DNA from 2 places in the Rhizobium sp. SG741 genome. Region 2 is predicted to be linked to the other one. Evidence: riboswitches for the same ligand, from Rfam matches in the RefSeq annotation. Region 2 holds a riboswitch; the other holds the start of a gene.
The links. Region 2 has a riboswitch for cobalamin ahead of nrdH (glutaredoxin-like protein NrdH). Riboswitches for the same ligand answer to the same signal wherever they lie in the genome.

Region 1 (4,109 bases), on a different contig from region 2:
TGTTCCTCGTCATCTTTCTCGACCGGGCTCGCATAAATATCCGGCACCAGCACCATGCCGGAATATTTCTCTTTGTCGTCGATCAGAATGACGCGCTGCGCCGAGCCGATCGGAAAGGCTTTGCGGAATTCCTCGATGCTCATGCCGACGCTTGCCGTATGCACATCCGGGCGCATCATGCGTGCCACAGTGAGGTTGCGGATCCACCCGACGTCGTGTGCGCTGCGGATGCTTTCTCCACGCAGATGGAAGCGCCATGTGGCGAAGGAATAGCCGAAGGTCGTGCGCACGACGAGAGACGAGGTGATGACAGCAGCCAAGACCAGCGCGGTAATCGGAAAGTCGCCGGTGATCTCCAGCGCCAGGAAAGTCATCGTCAGCGGGCCGCCGATGATCGAAACGGCAAGCGCGCTCATGCCGACCACCGCATAGACGGCCGGCGTCAGCGTGGCGTGATCGAAATAGGGGGCGCAATAGGCGAAAATCTTGCCGAGCAGCGCGCCCATGAACAGCGATGCGAAGAACAAGCCGCCCCTGAAGCCTGAGCCGATCGATACAGCCGAGGCGAGGGATTTCAAAACGAAAAGGCTGACCAGCGCCCACAAGGTTACATCGGTGGAGAGATTGAGATGGAGGGCTCCGTGGCCGGCCGATAGAACCTGGGGTGATATCAAAGCCAGCAAGCCGACAAACAGGCCGCCGAGCGCCGGGCGGAAAGGCGGCGCAATCGAGCTCTTGCGCGCCAGTTCCTCGACCCAGGCGACGCCCTGCATGATCAGGATGCCGATGCCGGCGCAAAAAGCGCCGAGCAAAACAGCCGGAAGGTAATCCGCCGGCACTATTGTGCCGAAATGGCCGATATCGATGGCGAAGTCGTCGCCGGCGAGCAGCCTTGCGATCATCGTCGATATCAGGGCCGAGACGACGACGGGCGTCAGGGTCAGGATGGAATAGGTGCCGATGATCAGCTCGAAGGCGTAAAAGGCGCCGGTCAGCGGTGCGTTAAACGCTGCGGCAATGGCGCCGGCAGCACCGCAGCCCACGAGCATGCGCAGATCCGCGCGGCGCATCTGCATCTTGTAGCCGAACTTCGAAGCGATGCCGGCGGCAAGCTGCGTGTAGCCCGCCTCAAGCCCGACGGAGGCGCCGAACCCATTCGAGATCAGGTTCTGCACGGCGACGATGATGCTGTCGGTCAAGGACATGCGTCCGCCATGCAGCGCATTCGCCTCGATCGGGTCGACCATCGGCTTCTTGCGGGTGCGTGAAAGAATATAGAGCAGAATACCAAGAATGATGCCGCCGGCTATCGGGGCTATCAGCACCACCGATTTGTCCGGGATCGCCACTGCCGCCGAGCTCAGGCGCTCGTAATCCGTGATCCCGTAGATGAGGCTGTGCAGCTTGCGCGAAACGAAACTCATGGCCGTAACGGCGCAGCCGGACGCGATGCCCACGAGCGCGCCGGCGAAAACGAGTCCTAGTTCGCCGCGGCGGAGCAGCGCTCTAAATCGACCAAGATCGAATAGGGCTGAGAAGACGCCCAGGCGACGGGGTTGGAATTTCTGCAACATTGGGGACGGACGATACGTTTCTGCTCGAATATAAGGGCTTAGCCTCTATAAACTCCTAACATCAAAGAAATACGGCAAAAAAAGTGATGTGTTCTCGGGATTATGCGGCGATTTCGCGGCTGGGACAGCCGATGTCGCACCCATGTCCTTGATTGACTTGAACTAAGTGAAAGCCTAATCATTGCCGGCATAACGAATGGTTTCCGAGCGGCGATGTGCCGCATGGGATGAAAAGGGAATGTGAAGGGGCGGACCCAATCCGGGCGTTCTCATCACAGCCGACCCCGCGACTGTAGAGCGGTCAGGGTCTTTCGTCCGGTTTGACAGCTATCCCGCCGATGGTTCGCATGGGGCGAACAGGCGGAGAAACTTCAAGCCGGAAAAGCCACTGGTGTGGCATCATGATCTACCAGGGCTGGACGCCTCCGATATCTACGAATCGTCCGTCTTTTCATGATGCATTCCCGGGAAGGCGAGAAAGATCCGCTGGTGCGCGATCGGGGGCGACCGGTTTCGGTCTGCCCCCTCGTTGCGCCTTAACCGCGAGCCAGGAGACCTGCCATACGTGCCGGGCACAGGGCCCATCTTGGGACGCATGTCTCGCTGCCAGCACGGAGGTTGTCATGGCGCCAAACGAATTTCTCGCGCGTAAGCGCGCCCCTTTCGGTCTTAGCCGCGTTGCGCGGCTCCGTGCCCTCGTATGGGGGCGACAATAGCTCATGCCATCCTCACAATCCCGCGCTGTTTTCGTTCTCGGCGGCGCGCGCTCCGGCAAATCCCGGTTCGCCGAATCGCTGATCTCGGATACCGGCCTTGACCGTCACTATGTGGCGACCGGACGAGCCTGGGACGACGAAATGCGCGAACGTATCGCGCAGCATCGAAAAGAACGCGGCGATCTCTGGACGACGCACGAGGAGCCGCTCGACCTGACCGCCCGGCTGGCGGCGATCGACGGCGATGGCCGCGCTGTTCTCGTCGATTGCCTGACGCTGTGGATCACCAATCTGATGATGGCCGAACGAAACATCGCAGCTGAATTTGCTGTTCTTACCGAATTTTTGCCGAAGGCCAAGGCGCGGCTCGTGCTCGTCTCCAACGAGGTCGGGCTAGGCATCGTGCCGGAAAACCGCATGGCGCGTGAATTTCGCGATCATGCCGGCCGGCTGCACCAGATGATCGCGGCGACAAGCGCCGAAGTCTATTTTATCGCGGCGGGATTGCCGCTGAAAATGAAGGGTTGATCCACATGAACCAGGCAAAGATTCCCGCCACCGTCATCACCGGCTTTCTGGGAGCCGGCAAGACAACGATGATTCGCAACCTGTTGCAGAATGCCGGCGGCAGGAAGATCGCCCTCATCATCAACGAGTTCGGTGATCTGGGTGTCGACGGCGACGTGCTCAAGGGCTGCGGCGCGGAGAACTGCACCGAGGACGACATCATCGAGCTGACCAATGGCTGCATCTGCTGCACCGTCGCCGACGATTTCATCCCGACCATGACCAAGCTTTTGGAGCGTGACGCGCGTCCCGACCATATCATCATCGAAACCTCCGGTCTGGCGCTGCCGCAGCCGCTGGTCGCTGCCTTCAACTGGCCTGACATCCGCACGCATGTCACCGTCGATGGCGTCATCACCGTGGTCGACAGCGCCGCCGTCGCCGCAGGCCGCTTTGCCGACGATCATGATGCCGTCGAAGCCCGTCGTGTCGAGGACGATTCGCTCGATCACGAAAGCCCGATCGAGGAACTGTTCGAGGACCAGCTGACCTGCGCCGATCTGATCGTTCTCAACAAGACCGACCTGATCGACGTCGCCGGCCTTGGCCGCGTGCGTGCGGAAGTCGCGTCACGCACCGTCCGCAAGCCGACGATCATCGAGGCGAAGAACGGCGACGTGCCGGCAGCCATTCTGCTCGGCCTCGGCATCGGTACCGAAGGTGATATCGCCAACCGCAAATCGCACCATGAGTTGGAACACGAAGACGGCACACCACATGATCACGACGAATTCGACAGCTTCGTCGTCGAGCTTGGCCCCATTGCCGACCCGAACGCCTTCATCGAAGCGCTGAAGAGCGTCATTTCCGAACATGATATCCTGCGTCTCAAGGGTTTTGTCGATGTGCCCGGCAAGCCGATGCGCTTGCAGGTACAGGCCGTCGGCAGCCGCATCGACAACTATTTCGACCGTACCTGGGCGCCCGGCGAGGAGCGCGCGACGCGGCTGGTTGTCATCGGTCTGCACGAGATGGACGAAGGGATCGTGCGCAAGGCGATCGAAGCGCTGGTCTAAGGCAAAGTCATGCATCTCCTCCTAGCCCAGAAGGGAACGATCAGTGACGGCGACGAGGCGATCGATCTCGGCCAGTCGCCGGGCGATATCCTCTTCCTGTCGGCGGCCGATACCGAGCTTGCGGCGATAGCCGCGGCTCGCGGGCAAGGCGAGGGCAGCTGTTCCCTGCGGCTTGCGAGCCTGATGAGCCTCAAGCATCCGATGTCGGTCGATACCTATATCGAGCGCACCGCGCG
Region 2 (4,109 bases):
TTAAGCTGTCGAAAATTATCGACTCTGATCGACCGTTTCCGCAGGTAGGTTGGCGTGCGCTCGAGGAGGCGGAAGATCCTGTCGCAGTGGCGGCGGAGCAGCTGTCACAATAAGAGCCAAACGAATTCGCCGTATGTTGATGGCCGGGTCGTGCCCAGAAGTCCCGCTTGGTGGTGGTTGCGAGCGGGCGTAGCAGCATCGCTGCAAAGCATTCGAGATCACTATCCTCTATAGGTTGAGTTTTTTAATCGACAACTCAACCTGATCTTAAAGATTACGCCTTATAGCGTGAACCATGGAGGCAACGTCACGTCGGCATGATCTGGATTTTATCAGGGTCGCAGCATTCATGCTGCTGATCGTCTATCATGTCAGCCTGATGTATAACTCCAGGGGCTTTCTTCTGAAGGCACCGGACAGCTCTCCCATCTTTGACATCATCCATCTGTGGACCCACCCTTGGCGCATGTCGCTGCTGTTTTTGATCTCAGGCGTCGTCACGGGGATATTGCTGACACGGCAAACTCCCGAGGTGCTGAGGAAGGCGCGAACGAGGCAGTTGCTGGTTCCGCTGCTGATTGGAATGCTGTTTCTGATCCCTCCCCAAATGTATGTCTGCCTAAATACCAGCCTGGGGGTCGACATCAGCCTCCGAGACGTCTTCTGGCACTATCTGACCCTGACGCCCATTCCGCTGCCCAACGGACGTGAGGTCAATCTCTTCTGGATGCAGCACCTGTGGTACCTCGCCTATCTCTGGACCTACACCGCAATCCTGACGCTTGTCGTATCGGCCTGGCCGAAGTTGCTGCCCCTCGCGGGGGATCGGCTGGCGCCCCGGCTGGCGGGCAAGTGGATACTGATATTTCCCGCCATACTGTTCATCTTGCTCAGGCTCACGCTGCGGCCGGCCTTCCCCCCGACACTCAATATCCTCACCGACTGGTACAGCCATAGTATCTATCTGATGTCATTTCTGCTCGGTGTCGTGATGGCCATGCGCAGCGAATACTGGGAGGCGGTCGTCGACGCGCGAAAACCCGCCCTGATCCTTGCGCTGGGTTGTGCGGTGCTTCTGACGATGCTCTTTCCGGGCCTGCCTGCCGGCGAGCCTGACATGTGGCAGGCATTTTCGGGAAGGGTGCTTGCCGGCACGTTCCAATGGTGTGCGATCGTCGCAATTCTCGGATACGCAAAGATCTGGCTGAATTCGGAGAACGCCGTTGTCCGCTATCTGAACAGGGCAGTGCTGACCTACTACGTGCTTCACCAGACGGTCATGTTGGTTATTGCCTACTGGTTGCGTGAGTTTGGGTTGATGTCCGCCTCGTCTTTCATCCCGATCGTGGTTGCGACGCTCGCCGTCTGTGCGTTGTGTTACGAACTGAAACGACGCCTGGAAATCTCCTGGAAAGCCAGGATCCGCGCTGGCATTGCCTGACGCATGGATATCTCGATGTTCACCCGGCATGGGCTCCCTGGAGCAATCTCTCCGGTTCAGGGTTAAGAGGGCGTCCGGTGCGCCGACAATCGGCCCCGGCTTTCCTGATATCCACTCGCCGCACATTCCCGAGGTCGAGAAGATGACCGATCTTCTGTCCTTGCCGCGAAAGCGTCTTCGGGACTTAGCCGCAGGCCTTATCAACATCTTAAATGAAGGATCGGTGACGGAACCTGTTGACGCAAATTTAACCTCGTCTACTATATATAGTGTTCGAGGTTCCTTCGATTCGCAAGGATTGGAGGCTAAGATGGGAATACGGTCGATGAGCATGATGCTCGTCAAGCCGTAGCTGCCCCCGCAACTGTGAGCGGCGAGTATTTGTTCTGCATGTGCCACTGAGGAATATATGCCTCGGGAAGGCAAGAGCAAATACTTCGACCCGCAAGCCAGGAGACCTGCCTCGAGCAATAGCGTCCACGGGCGGGGTGTCCGGATGGCGAGCGATGGTTTGCGGCAGGTCGCCGTTGTCGTCGCTTTCCCCGAAAGGCCCGCAAAGGTTACTTCGAGGTGTGAAGTCCATGTCTTTGAGTATCCTTATCTGCCTGCACGACTGACGGCCGCCTAAGCGTCCGGCAGTCGGTTGTGCCCGCCGCCATTTTTCAGATTGCCGAACGGGTGTCGCCCGACGCCCGGACGATCTCGCACGCCTGTCATATATACGAGGACATCCATGAGCATTACCGTCTACAGCAAGCCCGCTTGCGTCCAGTGCACCGCGACCACACGCGCCCTCGACCGCCAGGGTATCGATTACACCATCGTCGACGTGTCCACCGATACTGAAGCCTACGAGCTGGTGCAGGGTCTCGGCTATCGTCAGGTCCCGGTCGTTATCGCCGGCGAGCAGCATTGGGCTGGCTTCCGTCCCGACATGATCAGCGCGCTCGCCTGAGGAACCGGGCGGTGGGCGAGATCGTCTATTTCTCCAGCAGATCTGAGAACACCCATCGCTTCGTTGCCAAGCTTGCCTTGCCGGCCGCTCGCATTCCGCTCGGCGCGGGTGAAGAGCTTCGAGCGGCCCGTCCTTACGTTCTCATTGTCCCTACCTATTGTGGTGAAGGGGGCAAGGGTGCCGTGCCCAAGCAGGTGATCCGCTTCCTCAACGATGCGGATAACCGTTCAAACATCCGCGGGGTCATTGCCGCGGGCAACAGCAACTTCGGGGCGACGTTTGGTATCGCCGGCGACATCATCTCCACCAAATGCCAGGTGCCGTTTCTCTATCGGTTCGAGCTTTTGGGCACGGAAGAGGATGTCGTGAATGTCAGACACGGATTGGAACGATTTTGGACACGCTAAGCTCTTCTTTGTCGCGGCACGCCGCCGAAAAACCGCTTCACACTTTTTCTCATCCCGCGAGCGACCGGCCATCGAAGGTCACGGAAACGGCGTTGGACTATCACGCCCTCAACGCCATGCTGAACCTCTATGACGAGCAGGGTAGTATCCAACTCGACAAGGACCGCTTGGCGGCCAAGCAGTACTTCCTCCAGCATGTCAACCAGAACACGGTGTTCTTCCACAACCTGCGGGAGAAGCTCGATTACCTAGTGACGGAGGGTTACTACGAGCGGGAGGTGCTGGACCAATATTCCTTCAACTTCGTGCGCGATCTCTTCGATCATGCCTATGCGAAGAAGTTCCGTTTTCCGACGTTCCTCGGCGCTTTCAAATATTACACCAGCTACACGCTGAAGACCTTTGACGGAAAGCGCTATCTGGAGCGCTATGAGGACCGCGTCTGTATGGTAGCCTTGGCGCTGGCGCGCGGCAGCGAGCAGCTTGCCCATAACATGGTGGACGAGATCATTTCCGGCCGCTTCCAGCCGGCGACGCCGACTTTCCTCAACGCAGGCAAGAAGCAGCGCGGCGAGCTGGTTTCCTGCTTCCTGCTGCGCGTCGAAGACAACATGGAATCGATCGGCCGCGCCATCAATTCCGCGCTGCAGCTTTCCAAGCGCGGCGGCGGCGTGGCGCTGTCGCTCACCAACATCCGCGAGGCCGGCGCGCCGATCAAGCACATCGAGAACCAGTCTTCCGGCATCATCCCGGTGATGAAGCTGCTCGAAGACTCCTTCTCCTACGCCAACCAGCTCGGAGCCAGGCAGGGCGCGGGCGCCGTTTATCTTAACGCCCATCACCCTGATATCATGCGCTTCCTCGACACCAAGCGCGAGAATGCCGACGAGAAGATCCGTATCAAGACGCTGTCGCTCGGTGTCGTCATTCCCGACATCACCTTCGAGCTCGCGAAGAACAATGACGACATGTATCTGTTCTCGCCTTATGACGTGGAGCGCGTCTATGGCGTGCCTTTCACGGAAATATCGGTGACGGAAAAGTACCGCGAGATGGTGGCCGACAGCCGCATCCGCAAGAAGAAGATCAAGGCGCGCGACTTCTTCCAGGTGATTGCCGAAATCCAGTTCGAGAGCGGCTATCCCTACATCATGTTCGAGGACACGGTGAACCGCGCCAACCCCATTGCCGGCCGCATTACCATGAGCAATCTCTGCTCGGAAATCCTGCAGGTGAGCGAAGCGAGCGAATACAGCGACGACCTTTCCTACACGCATATGGGCAAGGACATCTCCTGCAATCTCGG

Region 1: linked by a shared signal. The riboswitch ahead of cobU (bifunctional adenosylcobinamide kinase/adenosylcobinamide-phosphate guanylyltransferase) and the one ahead of nrdH (glutaredoxin-like protein NrdH) in region 2 are both predicted to bind cobalamin.

Annotation. Positions count from the first base shown of each region.
Region 1 is NZ_JAAZQP010000027.1:27,638-31,746, reverse strand. Features, by position in the region: partial or broken gene FHT29_RS33740 (chloride channel protein) at 1-1,574, opposite strand, end outside; cobalamin riboswitch at 1,755-2,153, shown strand; gene cobU (bifunctional adenosylcobinamide kinase/adenosylcobinamide-phosphate guanylyltransferase) at 2,294-2,818, shown strand; gene cobW (cobalamin biosynthesis protein CobW) at 2,824-3,873, shown strand; gene cobN (cobaltochelatase subunit CobN) at 3,883-4,109, shown strand, end outside.
Region 2 is NZ_JAAZQP010000017.1:8,931-13,039, forward strand. Features, by position in the region: gene FHT29_RS30340 (acyltransferase family protein) at 296-1,441, shown strand; cobalamin riboswitch at 1,701-1,922, shown strand; gene nrdH (glutaredoxin-like protein NrdH) at 2,175-2,396, shown strand; gene nrdI (class Ib ribonucleoside-diphosphate reductase assembly flavoprotein NrdI) at 2,408-2,803, shown strand; gene nrdE (class 1b ribonucleoside-diphosphate reductase subunit alpha) at 2,791-4,109, shown strand, end outside.